4 regions of the Streptomyces sp. NPDC107765 genome follow, and region 2 is predicted to be linked to each of the others. Evidence: riboswitches for the same ligand, from Rfam matches in the RefSeq annotation. Region 2 holds a riboswitch; each other region holds the start of a gene.

Region 1 (3,631 bases), on a different contig from region 2:
GGACCTTGCCGGCCCGGACGAGGTCGTCCAGAGCGGTCAGGAACTCGCCGACCTCGACCGACTCGTCGTCGTAGTGGGTGTAGTAGAGGTCGATGTAATCCGTGCGGAGACGGGTGAGGGACTCCTCGACCGCGGACTTGATGGTGGCGGTGGACAGACCCTTGTAGTCGGGGTGCGCGCCGACCTTGGTGGCGATGACGATGTCGTCCCGATTGCCGCGCGAGGCCAGCCAGTTCCCGAGGACCGTCTCGGATTCGCCGCCCTTGTTGCCCGGCACCCACGCCGAGTACACATCGGCGGTGTCGATGAAGTTGCCGCCGCCCGCCACGTACGCGTCCAGTACGGCGAACGACTCGGCCTCGTCGGCGGTCCAGCCGAATACGTTGCCCCCGAGGGAGAAGGGGGAGACGGACAGCGAGCCCAGGGCCCTGGGGGTAGGGGAGTTGTTGCTTGTCGCGCTCATGGTGGGAGCAACGTTGCGGGGCGGGTGGTTATTCCTGCTCACAGGAGTCATTCCGGTTCCTCGGATGTTCCCGTTTCCTCGGACGGCGGCCACCCTCGCACCGTGGCCGCCGACCTCGCCCCGCCCCGCCCGTCAGGTGCTCAGACGTTGACGCCGTGGTCGCGCAGCCAGGGCATCGGGTCTATCGGGTCGCCGGCGCCGGGGCGTACCTCCAGGTGGAGGTGGGGGCCGGTGACGTTGCCCGTGGCGCCGACCCGGCCGATGACGTCGCCGGTGCTGACCTTGCCCGAGGTCTTGACCATCGAGGACAGGTGGCAGAACCAGAGCTCGGTGCCGTCGTCGAGGGTCAGGACGATGCGGTAGCCGTACGAACCGGCCCAGCCGGCCTGGGTGATGGTGCCGGAGTGCACCGCCTTGACGGGCGTGCCGGTCGGGGCGGCGAAGTCCTGGCCGGTGTGGTCCGCGACCCAGCGGTCACCGGCCTGCCCGAAGCCCGCGGTGAGGGTGTACGAGGAGACCGGGGTGATGAAGCTCTGCGCCAGTTTGGCGAGGCGTTCGGCCTCGGCCTTACGGCGGGCCTCCTCCTCGGCCTTGCGCTTGGCCTCGGCCGCTGCCTCCTTCTTGGCGGCCGCGGCCTTCTCGGCGGCCTTCAGGTCCCCGGCGGCGTCCGTAGTGGCCTGCTTGATCGCGGCCTGCTCGGCGGCCTCGCGGGCCTCCTGCTCGGCGGCGCCCTGCTGGGCGTCGGCCTGCTGGAGGATACGGCTGCGCAGCGCCTCACCGGCGTTCGCACCGGAGCCCGAGCCCGTACCCGCGTCAGAGCCGGAGTCGGAGCCGGAGCCCGAGCCCGTGCCCGACGGCGAGCCCGGTCCGGCGTTCCCGGTGAGCGGGTCGGCGGGGGTGGCGGCGGAGGCGGAAGCGGTGTGCGCGCCGCCGTCGGATATGAGGTCGCCGACGCCGGGCAGGGAGGCGGCGTCCGGGAGGTGGTCGGAGACGGCGTCGGCCACTCCGCCGAGGTCGGGCATCGAGATCGGCACCGGCGGCCGGCCCTCGGCCGTGGCCATCCCGCCCGCGCCGACCGCGGCGATGACACCGACGCCCAGGACCGTCCCCCCGCGGGCGAGGCCACCGCCGCGCTGCTTGGCCACCCGGTGCTTGCCGCGGACCGGGCGGACGGACTCCTCGGTGGGGTTCCATTCCTCCCACGGGCCGTCGGCGTCACCGTTCGCCTCGCCGGCCGTCGCGAAGCGGGTGCCGGTGACGCCGGCCATGTCGGTGGTGACAGCGGTGTCGGTGGCGACAGGGGTGTCAGAGACGAAAGCAGTCTCCGTCACGAAAGTGGGGTCGCCGGGATGCGCGAAGGCGTGCGGGGCGCCTGGCGCGTACGGGGCGCCCGGGCCCCGGTCGTCGAAGTCGTAGGCGGACGGAGCCTCGGGGACAGGCCTGTTGGACGCCACGGGGGCGCACTCCTTTCCTTCCTTCTCGCCTACCGGGTTAGCTGACGGGTTCGGAGCAGGAAGGTCTCCTACGGGCACCCTCTGACGAAGGCGTCCGATTCACCCCAAGGTGGTGGTTCCCCGGTTCCCTTGGTGCAGTTCGAGGTGCTGGAGGTGCGTGAAAAGCGCGTGCGGGATTCGGCGTCGGCGCACGGTGCCGCCTCTTGCGGCGGCTGGGACGACCGCGCTGCGTTATCGGACAGTAATAGAGATCGCGACCGTTTTCCAAGCCTTCCCGGGAATCCATATGCCTCGCGCACCGGCTGTGGCGTGGTGTTTTCCGGTCACCATGGCCATAAATCGGGCGAGTTGACCGCACCACCCCGTGCCACGCCTAAACGATCTCTCGATGATTGTGCGTCAGTTGTTATGCGGAGGGGTGCCTGACCATTACGGAACGTGAAGACAGTAACGTCGGATCATGGTCGTCAACGCCGAGCGCCCTGGACACTCCCTGCACCCCGGACACTCCGAGCGCCCCGGACACTCCGAAAGTCCCGGACACTCCGAGAGCCCCGGCCCCGCCGAACGCCTCCGCAACGCCGGTCACCACCGCCACGGCCGTCCCGGCCACGGCGGCGTCACGACCGGAAGCGCGCAGGACGTGGCGCGGCGGTACCAGGAGTTCTCCTGGGGCGAGGCGCGCGGGCGGTCCGACGCCCACGAGGAGTTGAGCGCCCGGATCGGCCAGGACCAGGAGTTGTGCGAGCTGCTGGCGGGTTCGCTGCCGGCCGGCAACAAGCAGCAGCCCCAGCTCCTGCTCGCCGCCGTACGCCATCTCGACGGCCCGCACGCGGAGCAGGGCCCGCGCGGCGCCGCGGCGTACGGGCGCTGGCGCGAATGGACGATCCGGCACTGGGACCAGGTGCGGGACGTCATCATGCGCCGCGGCACCCAGACCAACGAACCGGCCCGCTGCGCCACGCTGCTGCCGCTGCTCGCCCGGCTGCCCCAGCCGCTGGCCCTCCTGGAGGTCGGCACCTCGGCCGGGCTGTGCCTGCACCCGGACCGCTATCGGTACGCGTATGGACACGGGTACGGGGAGGCGGGCGATCCGGCAGCCCACGCCCCGCTCGTCGAAGTAGGCCCGGCCGACAGCCCCGTCGTCTTCCACTGCCAGGTGCAGGCGCCGGTGCCGGGGCCGGTGGCGGCGGGGCCCGGGCCGCACGTCCCCACCCGCCTGCCCGAGGTCGTCTGGCGGGCCGGGATCGACCTGGCACCGCTCGACCCGGTCGCCGAGCCGGACGACCTGCGCTGGCTGCGGTCGCTCGTATGGCCCGGCGACGAGGCGCGGGCGGCCCGACTGTCCGCGGCCGTCGACGCGGTGCGGACGGTGCCGCGGCCGCGGATCGTCCGCGGGGACCTGATCGACGAACTGCCCGCGCTGGCGGCCGAGGCGCCGGCCGGGGCGACCCTGGTCGTGTTCCACACCGCCGTGCTGAGCTACCTGCCGTATGCCCGGCGCGAGGAGTTCGCCCGGCTCGTACGGTCGGTCCTCGACGGGCGGGACGGCGGCGGCCACTGGATCTCCCAGGAGCACCACTCCGTACTGCCGTGGCTGCCCCTGCCCCCGCACCACACCCCACGCCCGGACGACCCGCTGCAACTGACGCTCGCCCTGGACGGGCACCCGGTCGCGCTCACCGGCCCGCACGGACAGAGCTTCCGCCCGCTG
Region 2 (3,631 bases):
CGGGTGTCACGGAGGTGGGCTCACTTGCGCGGCATTGTCCGGTTTCGACCACTGCCCGAACGCGGCTGACCGGAGCGTCATCGCCCGGTCGCCGGGGCCGCTCCGCGCTGACCGAAGCGGCGAATGTGGACGCCCTGCCGGAAAGGGCGTGCTATGCGGCGGATACGATCCGACCCCATGGACGTCGTCATCAATATCTTCGTCGCACTGCACATCATCGGCATCGCCTCCCTGCTGGGCGGCTTCCTGACGCAGATGAAGGCGATGGGTGCGGGCACCGCCCGGTTCGTTCCGGCCATGCTGCACGGCGCGCTGACCATGCTGGTCACCGGCATCGTGCTGGTCGGCCTCAACCAGGCGCAGGGCCATCCGGTCAACAACATCAAGATCGGCATCAAGATGGCCGTCCTGGTGGTGATCCTGGCACTGGTCTACGTCAAGCGGGACGAGGAGCAGATCGACAAGGCGCTGTTCGGCGCGGTCGGCGGCCTCACGATGGCCAACATCTTCATCGCGGTCCTCTGGACCTGAGCACGCCGGCTGGTCCGGGGGCGCCGGCCGGACCTGCAGCACACCGCGCGGTCGTCGCACTCCGGGATCCGGAGGCGACGACCGCGCGGTGGCGTGTGGGGGGTGCCGTGGGGGGTGGACGGAGGGGCAGCGGGGCCGGGCGTCAGCCCAGGCGGACGCTCCCGTAGATCGGCATGTAGTAGATCGACTCCTCCCGGACGTTCGCGCCCGGGTGCGGCGCGTGGATCATCTTGCCGCCGCCTATGTACATGCCGACATGGCTGATGTCGTCGAAGAAGAAGACCAGGTCACCGGGTTGCAGGTCCTTGGTCGCCACCCGCTGGCCGACCTTGACCTGTTCCCAGGTCGTGCGCGGCAGATCGACCCCGGCCGCCTTCCACGCCGCCTGGGTCAGCCCCGAGCAGTCGTAGGAGGAGGGCCCGGTGGCGCCCCAGACGTACGGCTTCCCGATCTGGGCGCGGGCGAACGCGAGGGCCTTCTCGGCCTTGGTGGACTGCGAGCCCCCGGTGGAGCCGCCGGTGTCCCCGCCGGTCTGGCCACCGGTGGAGCCGCCGTCCTGCTGCCGCTGCCGCTCGCGCTCCTGCTGCTTGCGCGCCTCCTCCTCGGCCCGGCGCTTGGCCGCCGCCTCCTTCTGGCGCTCCAGTGCGGCCAGCCGCGCCTTCTCCTGGGCGGTCAGCCGGGACAGCAGCTGCCGGGCCTCGGCCAGCTTCTGCTGCACGGAGCGCTTGGACTCCTTCAGGGCGGCCTGCGAACTCTGCAGCTGATCCAGGCTGCGGGACGCCTCGGCCCGCTGCCGGGCGGCCGCCGCGGCCTGCTGCTGGTAGTCGCTGACGGCCTGCTGCTGCCGCCCGGTCAGCCGCTCCATCAGGTGGCTGCGGTCGAAGAACTGCTGCGGGTCCTTGGCGAGCATCAGCTGCGCGGTCGGGTTCATCCCGCCGGTGCGGTACTGCGCCGAGGCGAACGTCCCGAGCTCCCGCCGGGACGCGTTCATCTTCTCGGCCCGCTTGGCCGCGGCGTTGAGCAGTCCGTCCACGGTCTCGCGCTGGTGATCGGCGCGCTCCTTGGCGGCGTTGTACTTCTGGGTGGCCACCTCGGCCTGCCGGTAGAGGCCGTCGACCTTCTGCTTGACCTCTTCGATGGTGGGCCTGGGGGCCCTGGGGGCGGCGTCGGCGGTCTGCGAGAGCAGGGTGACCGAGGCGAGCGCTGCGGTGGTGAGCCCGGCCGCCGTACGGCGGCTCCCGGGCGAGGTGAGAACGCTGGTGCGCGGCTTGCGATGGGACGCCAAGGCCGGCAACTCCTTCCGTGGACCGCCTACCGGGTTAGCTGTCGGGTTCGGGCGGTGTCGCTGACGGAAGGCCGTGCCCTACGGTCCGTACGTCCGCTGGCGTCGGTCGGACGGATCGATTCACCCCGGTGTTGCTGGTGGGTCCCCGGCTCCGGGTGACCCGGGCGTGACCGGAGGGACACGTCGCGGGCAGGGCCGGACTCGGCGTGGGCGGCCCGTGCGGACGCTGTCGTCCGCGGGGAGGCGGGCTGCCCGAGCGAGGACGTTAGCCAACTCGTGTGGCTCCTGTGAAGGCTGATGTTCGATATGCCCGAAACCTTTTCGTGACCTGAGAGATATCGTTCCGCTTTCGGCCGTATCGTGCGGCCGCCGTCCGCACCGCGCGTTCTCCGGCCGTCCCGGCCACTTGTCCACAGTCCCCGGCACGCTGTCGGTGCGGCGGCCTAGACTCGGTGGGCGATGAGCAGCCTCTTTGACGACAGCTTCCTGGCGGACCTCGGCCACAAGGACGAGGAGCCCCCGCCGCCTCCCGAGGACGAGCACGGGCCGGTCCCCGAGGAGATCCCCGCCGACCTGTTCGGCGGGCGGTTCGACGCGCCCGTGCCCAGGGACGCGTACTACCGCGACGGCGCCGCCCGCCCGGCCCTCGACCCCGCCGCGCTGCTCGAGGGGCTCAACGACCAGCAGAAGGCCGCCGTGGTGCACACCGGCGGCCCGCTGCTGATCGTCGCCGGCGCCGGGTCCGGCAAGACCCGGGTGCTCACCCACCGCATCGCGCACCTGCTCGCCGAGCGGCACGTCCACCCCGGCCAGATACTCGCGATCACCTTCACGAACAAGGCCGCCGGCGAGATGAAGGAGCGCGTCGAGCAGCTGGTCGGCCCGCGCGCCAACGCCATGTGGGTCTCCACCTTCCACAGCGCCTGCGTGCGGATCCTGCGCCGCGAGTCCAAGAAGCTCGGCTTCACGTCCTCCTTCTCGATCTACGACGCCGCCGACTCCAAGCGCCTGATGGCCCTGGTCTGCCGCGATCTGGACCTCGACCCCAAGCGCTTCCCGCCCAAGTCCTTCAGCGCGAAGATCTCCAACCTCAAGAACGAGCTCATCGACGAGGAGACCTTCGCCGGGACGGCTGCCGACGGATTCGAGAAGACGCTGGCCGAGGCGTACGCGATGTACCAGGCGCGGCTGCGCGAGGCCAACGCCCTGGACTTCGACGACATCATCATGACGACGGTCAACCTCCTCCAGGCCTTCCCGGACGTCGCCGAGCACTACCGCCGCCGCTTCCGGCACGTCCTCGTCGACGAGTACCAGGACACCAACCACGCCCAGTACACCCTCGTCCGCGAGCTCGTGGGCACCGGCACCGCCGACATCCCCGCCGCCGAGCTGTGCGTCGTCGGTGACGCCGACCAGTCGATCTACGCCTTCCGCGGCGCCACGATCCGCAACATCCTCCAGTTCGAGGAGGACTACCCGGACGCGACCACGATCCTGCTGGAGCAGAACTACCGCTCCTCGCAGACGATCCTGTCCGCCGCCAACGCCGTCATCGAGCGCAACGAGAACCGCCGCCCCAAGAACCTCTGGACCGACGCCGGTGCCGGTGCCAAGATCAACGGCTATGTCGCCGACACCGAGCACGACGAGGCGCAGTTCGTCGCCGACGAGATCGACCGGCTGACCGACGCCGGCGACGCCAAGGCCGGCGACGTCGCCGTCTTCTACCGCACCAACGCCCAGTCCCGCGTCTTCGAGGAGATCCTCATCCGGGTCGGGCTGCCCTACAAGGTCGTCGGCGGAGTGCGCTTC
Region 3 (3,631 bases), on a different contig from region 2:
TCTTGATCTGGCCGCAGTTGGTGGCGACGGCGAGGTCGGCGATGGTGACGTCCTCGGTCTCGCCGGAGCGGTGCGACATCATGCACTTGAAGCCGTTGCGCTGGGCCAGCTCGACGGCGTCCAGGGTCTCGGTCAGCGAGCCGATCTGGTTGACCTTGACCAGGAGGGCGTTGGCGGAGCCCTCCTCGATGCCGCGGGCCAGGCGCTCGGGGTTGGTCACGAACAGGTCGTCGCCGACCAGCTGGACCTTGGCGCCGAGCTTGTCGGTGATGACCTTCCAGCCGGCCCAGTCGTCCTCGAACAGCGGGTCCTCGATGGAGACCAGCGGGTACGCGTCGACGAGCTCCTCGTAGTACTCGGTCATCTGGGCGGCCGAGCGGGACTGGCCCTCGAACTGGTACGAGCCGTCCTTGTAGAACTCGGAGGCGGCGACGTCCAGGGCGAGCGCGATGTCCTGGCCGGGGGCGTAGCCGGCCTGCTTGATGGCTTCCAGGATGAGGTCGAGGGCCTCGCGGTTGGAGCCGAGGTTCGGGGCGAAGCCGCCCTCGTCGCCCAGGCCGGTCGACAGACCGCGCTCCTTCAGGACCTTCTTGAGGGTGTGGTAGACCTCGGCGCCCCAGCGCAGGGCCTCGGAGAAGGACTCCGCGCCGATCGGGGCGATCATGAACTCCTGGATGTCCACGTTGGAGTCGGCGTGCGAGCCGCCGTTCAGGATGTTCATCATCGGCACGGGCAGGACGTGCGCGTTCGGGCCGCCCAGGTAGCGGAACAGCGGGAGGTCGCTGGCCTCGGAGGCGGCGTGCGCGACGGCGAGGGAGACGCCGAGGATGGCGTTGGCGCCGAGCGAGCCCTTGTTGTCGGTGGCGTCCAGGTCGAACATGGCCTGGTCGATCAGCCGCTGCTCGGTCGCGTCGTAGCCGACGAGCTCCGGGCCGATCTGCTCGATGACGGCCAGGACGGCCTTCTCCACGCCCTTGCCGAGGTAGCGGTTGGGGTCGCCGTCACGGAGCTCGATGGCCTCGAAGGCGCCGGTGGAGGCACCGGACGGCACGGCGGCACGGCCGGTGCTGCCGTCGTCGAGGCCGACCTCGACCTCGACCGTGGGATTACCTCGCGAGTCGAGAATTTCGCGGGCTACGACGACGTCGATGGACGGCACGTTGTCTCCTTCATGGGTGTCTGGAGTTCTGCAGCACGAGCCTAACGGCCCGGGGAGCGTCCGCCTCCCCTTGGCCCGCTCCGTGGGACGGAATAACCCCCCAAGCGACACAAAGGCCCAGCTCACGGGACGTTTGCCGCAATGTTCGCCGAGCGGGGAAAGTCCGGCGGAGCGGCCGGCCGGCGGTGGCGCGGACGGGGGGCGACTCCGGGGACGACGGTGGGGATGGCGGCGGGGATGACGGGGGGATACGACAGAAGCCCCGCCGCGGCGCGCCGGGGGGAGGGGCGCGCCGGACGGGGCCGGTCTCACCAGGGGTGACCCGGTGCGGGGACGGCTCAGACGTGGAGCTTCTGACCCGGGAAGATCAGGTTCGGGTTGCCGCCGATGACGGACTTGTTGGCCGCGTAGACGGCCTTCCAGTGGGTGCCGTGGGCCTTGGCGATCTTGGCGAGGGTGTCGCCGGCCTTGACGGTGTAGTTGCCGTGGCCCTGGTTCTTCTTCGGGGCGGCCGGGGCGCTCTCGTGCTTCGGGGCGGCCGGGGTGCGCTTGACGGCCGCGTCGCTCTTCGCCGGCGCGGACTTGGCCACCGGGGCGCTGGTGTTCAGGTCGGGGGACGGGCCACCGGAGGTCAGACCGCCGGCGCCGGCGCAGGACCAGGCGCCCGGGCCCTGGAGGGCGAGGAGCTTCTCGGCCGCGGCGATCTGCTGGGACTTGGTGGCGAGGTCCGCGCGGGGCGCGTACTTGGTGCCGCCGGCGGCGGCCCAGCTGGAGTTGGAGAACTGCAGGCCACCGTAGTAGCCGTTACCGGTGTTGATCGACCAGTTGCCGCCGGACTCGCACTGGGCGACCTTGTCCCAGGTGGCGACGGAGGCGGCGGACGCGGAGGTGGCGCCCATCAGCGGGACGGCCACGGCGGCACCGGCGACACCGGCGAGCGTGGCGACGCGGACGGCCTTGGAGGGACGACGGTGCTTGCCCTTGTTGATCAGCATGGTTCGTTCGTTTCCTCACCGACGCCTACGAGGTGAGCTGTCGGGTTCGGACTGATGAGTCGCCCGGCCGGTGCCATGGGCACCGGGCTTCACCCCAAGCCGGCTGACCCGCTTTCACGGGCCTGGCCGGCGCCTACCTTGGTTCCCCCGCTCCTGCCTACGGCGCTTGCGCGTCAACTGCCTCCGACCACCGGCAGGATTCGGCGTGTGATCGAAGGGGCCCGCTTTGGCGAGCGGTGATGACCGTAAACAGGAACCCCCGTGGTGTTCAAACCCCCCCATCTGGCCCGAGTTGGCCATTTTTGATCACGGAGGGGTTATAAACCCGCAGGTGGGGACCGGTGCGACGGCGGCGGACCCTTCGGGGCCCACCGCCCCACAACGAGACGCTTGTCTCACTTTCGCCAAAGCGGGCCGAAACCGGCGAACTACCCCTTGGACTGCCCGAGATCGAGCTGCTGGCCTGGTTGGATCAGGTCCGCGTCGGAGCCGACGACGTCCTCGTTGCGGTCGTAGAGCGCCGGCCAGCCACCCGGCAGCCGGTGCGCCTGGGCGATCGCTGACAGGCTGTCACCCGGCTGCACGGTGTACCCGTCGCCGCCCGCCGGGGGCGTCCGGTGCGCGTCGTCACCGCGCGAGGCGTGCCGCCCGCCGGCCGTCCGGCCGGCGCCGTCCCCCTCGCCCGGGTCCGCGTCGCCGCGGTGCCGGCCCGAACCGCCCGGCACGCCGTCCGTCCCCGTACCGCCCTGCGACCCGTCCTGCGCCCCGCCCTGCGACCCGTCGGAGGCCGTGCCGTCCGCGGAGCCGGTGCCGTTGCCGTCGTCCGTGCCGCGGCCGTGGCCGCTGCCGTCGCCGGAGGGGCCGGGGGTGCCGGACGGGTCCTCGCCCCGGTCGCCCGGTGTCGCGTCGCCGGACGGCCCGGACGAACCGGAGGTCCGGTCGGGGCCGGGGGACGACTCGCCGGTGCCGGCGGAGTCCGTGGGGTCGGGAGTGGACGGGGACGGCGTGGCCTGCGACGGCTCGTCGTCGGCCGGCCCGTCGCCCGCATCGCCACCGGGGTCGTCGGCCGTCCCGTCGTGCATCCCGGTGGAACCGGTGGAGCCGTCGTCGTCCGAGGGGTCGGGTATCGGGGTGCTGGTGCCGCCCGGGTCGACCTGCGGTGCCCGGCCGTCCTTCGTCAGGCCGGCGTTCACCGCACAGCTCGGCCAGGCGTCCGGGCCGAGGTCGTCGAGGATCGTCTCGGCCACCGCGATCTGCTGGGCGCGGCTGGCGAGGTCCGGCCGCGAGGCGTAGGCCCCGCCGCCGTGCCGGTCCCACATCTCCTGGGTGAGCTGGAGGCCGCCGTAGAAGCCGTTGCCGGTGTCGGAGCTCCAGATGCCGCCGCTCTCGCACTGGGCGACCCGGTCCCAGGTCGCGGTGTCGGCGGCATGTGCGCCGCCGGCGGAGAGCAGGGGCAGTGCGAGTGCCGAGCCGGTCA
Region 4 (3,631 bases), on a different contig from region 2:
CACCATCAATCAAAGGCGGCTCCTCTCGCCGCCCCGGAAATCACGCACCCCTTTGTATACGGCCCGCTTGTTAAGAACGGGCGCGCGCTGTGTTGACGGGCCGTTTCGTATCGCTCACGTCGGGTGCCGCGATGCGCCGCAGCCGGTACACCGGGAGCGACCGCTCGATGTGCGCCGCCATCAGGGCGCGGGCCCGTTCCGCGTCGCCCCGGGCCACCGCGTCCAGCACCGCGCCGTGGTCGTCCCAGGCCTCACCGGCCCGCGGCAGCGGCTCCATCGCATACATCCACTCGATCTTGCGGCGCAGCTGGGTCAGCAGGGCGGTGAGGCTGGGGCTGCCGGCCGCCTGGGCCAGCGTCTCGTGGAACCAGCCGTCGAGTTGGCGCAGGTCGGCGGGGCTGCCGTGGCGGGCCCGCTCGCGGCCCAGCCGTACCAGACCGCGCAGCACCTTCAGATGGGCGGGGGTGCGCCGGGCGGCCGCGCGGGCCGCGCCCAGCGGCTCCAGCAGGGCGCGGATGTCGAGCAGGTCGGCGGCCTCCTGCTCGGTGGGTTCGGCGACACAGGCGCCCGCGTGGTGGCGGGTGGTGACGAAGCCCTCCGACTGCAGGGTGCGCAGCGCTTCGCGGACCGGCACTCTGGAAACGCCGTAGCGCGCCGCCAGGATCTCCTCGATCAGCCGGCTCCCCGGCGCCAGCGCACCGGAGACGATGTCCTCGCGAATCGCCGTGCACACCGCATGCGCGGAAATATGGCCTCGCATCGATCGTGCCTCCGCCGTAATCCCCGGAAAACGCCGCCGGTCGGCGGCTTTTCCGAGACTCTATTCGACCGGCGCGGCTTTTCCGACGGACTCCGCGTATTCGGCGATATTTTTTGGCCAGCGGGCGCGGGGCATGCCCAGGCGTGCACCGCGGGCGTGGGGCGGACCGGTCCGGCGCCGGCTCAGACGTTGACGCCGTGCGACCGCAGATAGGCGATCGGGTCGATGTCGGAGCCGTAGTCCGGGCCGGTGCGGGCCTCGAAGTGCAGGTGCGGGCCGGTGACGTTGCCGGTGGCTCCGGAGAGGCCGATCTGCTGGCCGGGGGTGACGGTCTGGCCGACCGAGACGCCGATCGACGACAGGTGGCCGTACTGGGTGTAGGTGCCGTCGTGCATCTTGATCACGATGTTGTTGCCGTACGCGCCGCCCCAGCCGGCCTCGACGACGGTGCCCGCGCCGACCGCGTGGACGGAGGTCCCGGTGGCGGCGTGGAAGTCGATGCCGGTGTGGGTGCCGGACGACCACAGGCTGCTGGAGGCCTGGTAGCCGGTGGAGACGTAGGAGTCCGCGACGGGGGCGACGAAGGCGTTCAGGCGCTTGCGCTCGGCGTCCCGGGCGGCCCGTTCCTTGGCCTCGCGCTCCGCCTTGGCCTTCTTCCTGGCCGCCTCGGCGTGCCGCTCGGCCTCCGCCGCGCGCTTCTTGGCCTCGGCCTCGGCCTTCGCCTTCACGGCGGCGACCTCGGCGGCGGCCTGCTGGGCGTCGGCCTGGACCTCCAGGCGGTGGGCGAGTTCGTCACCGAGCACGACGGCCTGGGTGAGACCGGTGTCCTGGGTGCGTGCCTCGTCGGTGGCGGCCATCGCGGGCGAGGCCAGGGAGGCGACGACGCCGGTGGTGGCGAGGGTGGCTATGCCGGCGAGGTTGCGGGTCGTCCGGGCGCTGCGGCTGGCCCGGCGGTGCTTCCCGGTGGCTCGGGTGAACGCCATGTGCTGGCTTGTCCTTTCCTTCCCTCTCGCCTACCGGGTTAGCTGACGGGTTCGGAGCAGGAAGGTCTCCTACGGGCTCCTCCGGAGAGGGGCCCGATTCACCCCAGGGACGTGGGTCCCCGGCTCCCCTGGCTCGCGCCGTACGGGGACTCGGCGATGACTGTCCGGTGCCACTGTTGTGGCGGAGTTGTGACGAACAGCCGGACCGACGCTAATCGGGGCCACTTTGCGGAGCCAAACGGAACCGCGTTTTTGTGCGGGATGCCACAAGTTCCGACCCAACGAGCCCTCGCAAACCGGACATACGGCGGACTCCGGCTGGCTCCGGCCGCCTCCGAGGGACTCCCCCGGACATACGACGGCTCCCGTGGTGAGCGAACACCACGGGAGCCGGTCAGAACGTGACGCACCGTCATGCGCCAACGAAGAACTAGCCGCTGACGACCGTCACCTCTCCGATGCCCAGCGCCTTGACGGGCTCGGTGATCTGCGCGGCGTCGCCCACCAGGACGGTCACCAGGCGGTCCACCGGGAAGGCGTTGACGGCGGCGGCGGTCGCCTCGACCGTGCCGGTCTCCGCGAGCCGGAGGTACAACTGCGCCTGGAAGTCGTCCGGGAGCTGCTGCTCCACCTGGTCGGCGAGGGTGCCCGCGACGGCCGCCGCGGTCTCGTACTTGAGCGGCGCCACCCCGACGAGGTTCTGCACCGCGACGTCCCGCTCCTCGTCCGTCAGCCCCTCTGCCGCGAGGGTCCGCAGCACCTTCCAGAGGTCCTCCAGCGCGGGCCCGGTGGAGGCGGTGTCCACCGAGCCGCTGATGGCGAGCAATGCCGCGCCGGTGGTGCCCTCGGGGGACGTGGGAGCCGTGGAGCGCAATACCTGGCCGAAGGCGCGCACCCCGTAGGTGTAGCCCTTCTCCTCGCGCAGGACGCGGTCCAGCCGGGAGGTGAGGGTGCCGCCCAGGCAGTACGTGCCGAGCACCTGGGCCGGCCACACGCGGTCGTGCCGGTCGGCGCCGATCCGGCCGATGAGCAGCTGCGTCTGGACCGCGCCGGGACGGTCCACGATCACCACGCGGCCGGTGTCGTCGGCGGCGATCGGGGTGGCCCTGACCGGCTCGGCGGTCGAACCGCTCCAGGCGCCGAGGGTGTCGGCCAGCGCCGCGGCCAGGTCGATGTCGGTGAAGTCACCGACGATCACGGCGGTGGCCGTGGCGGGCCGGACGTGCGCGTCGTAGAAGGCGCGCACGGCCGCGGCGTCGATCCGCGCGACGGTCTCCTCGGTGCCCTGGCGGGGGCGGGAGATCCGCGCGGTGGCCGGGAACAGCTCCTTGGAGAGCGCCATCGCCGCGCGGCGGGCCGGGTTGGCGAGCTCGTGCGGGATCTCGTCGAGGCGGTTGCGGACCAGCCGCTCGATCTCGCTCTCCGGGAAGGCGGGGGCGCGCAGCGCGTCGGCGAGCAGGCCCAGCGCGCGGGTCAGCCGGGACGCCGGGACCTCCAGGGAGACGCGTACGCCGGGGTGGTCGGCGTGCGCGTCCAGCGTGGCGCCGCAGCGCTCCAGCTCGGCGGCGAAGCCCTCCGCGTCGTATTTGTCGGTGCCCTCGGACAGGGCGCGCGCCATGATCGTGGCGACGCCGTCCAGGCCCTCGGGCTCGGCGTCCAGCGGGGCGACGAGGTTGATCTCGACCGCGACGACCTGCTGGCCGGGGCGGTGGCTGGTCAGGAGGGTGAGGCCGTTGGGCAGTTGGCTGCGCTCGGGGGCCGGGAAGGCCCACGGCTTGGGCGCGCCGCTCTGGGGCTGCGGGTGGAACTGCATGGTGCTCCCTGCGGAATCCTGACGGGTGGCGTCGCTCACTGCTCCGTCTCCCCTTCCTCGGCGTTGCCGGCCGGC

Evidence for each region. A riboswitch is a leader RNA that binds a small molecule or an ion and turns the genes downstream of it on or off. The one in region 2 is predicted to bind cyclic di-AMP.
Region 1: it holds a riboswitch for cyclic di-AMP, as region 2 does, so the genes downstream of both, ACZ7MX_RS39345 (M23 family metallopeptidase) here and ACZ7MX_RS07290 (C40 family peptidase) in region 2, are expected to answer to the same signal.
Region 3: it holds a riboswitch for cyclic di-AMP, as region 2 does, so the genes downstream of both, ACZ7MX_RS16210 (transglycosylase family protein) here and ACZ7MX_RS07290 (C40 family peptidase) in region 2, are expected to answer to the same signal.
Region 4: it holds a riboswitch for cyclic di-AMP, as region 2 does, so the genes downstream of both, ACZ7MX_RS35960 (M23 family metallopeptidase) here and ACZ7MX_RS07290 (C40 family peptidase) in region 2, are expected to answer to the same signal.

What each region holds. Positions count from the first base shown of each region.
Region 1 covers NZ_JBVKBL010000030.1:19,920-23,550, forward strand. Annotated here, with positions in the region: gene ACZ7MX_RS39340 (aldo/keto reductase) at 1-463, opposite strand, end outside; gene ACZ7MX_RS39345 (M23 family metallopeptidase) at 604-1,917, opposite strand; cyclic di-AMP (ydaO/yuaA leader) riboswitch at 1,929-2,074, opposite strand; gene ACZ7MX_RS39350 (DUF2332 domain-containing protein) at 2,378-3,631, shown strand, end outside.
Region 2 covers NZ_JBVKBL010000002.1:627,759-631,389, reverse strand. Annotated here, with positions in the region: gene ACZ7MX_RS07295 (hypothetical protein) at 178-531, shown strand; gene ACZ7MX_RS07290 (C40 family peptidase) at 674-1,816, opposite strand; cyclic di-AMP (ydaO/yuaA leader) riboswitch at 1,824-1,993, opposite strand; gene pcrA (DNA helicase PcrA) at 2,276-3,631, shown strand, end outside.
Region 3 covers NZ_JBVKBL010000005.1:490,381-494,011, reverse strand. Annotated here, with positions in the region: gene eno (phosphopyruvate hydratase) at 1-1,159, opposite strand, end outside; gene ACZ7MX_RS16210 (transglycosylase family protein) at 1,498-2,154, opposite strand; cyclic di-AMP (ydaO/yuaA leader) riboswitch at 2,162-2,329, opposite strand; gene ACZ7MX_RS16205 (LysM peptidoglycan-binding domain-containing protein) at 2,583-3,631, opposite strand, start outside.
Region 4 covers NZ_JBVKBL010000022.1:20,504-24,134, forward strand. Annotated here, with positions in the region: gene ACZ7MX_RS35955 (GntR family transcriptional regulator) at 71-760, opposite strand; gene ACZ7MX_RS35960 (M23 family metallopeptidase) at 943-1,743, opposite strand; cyclic di-AMP (ydaO/yuaA leader) riboswitch at 1,756-1,909, opposite strand; gene ACZ7MX_RS35965 (M16 family metallopeptidase) at 2,174-3,556, opposite strand; gene ACZ7MX_RS35970 (M16 family metallopeptidase) at 3,592-3,631, opposite strand, start outside.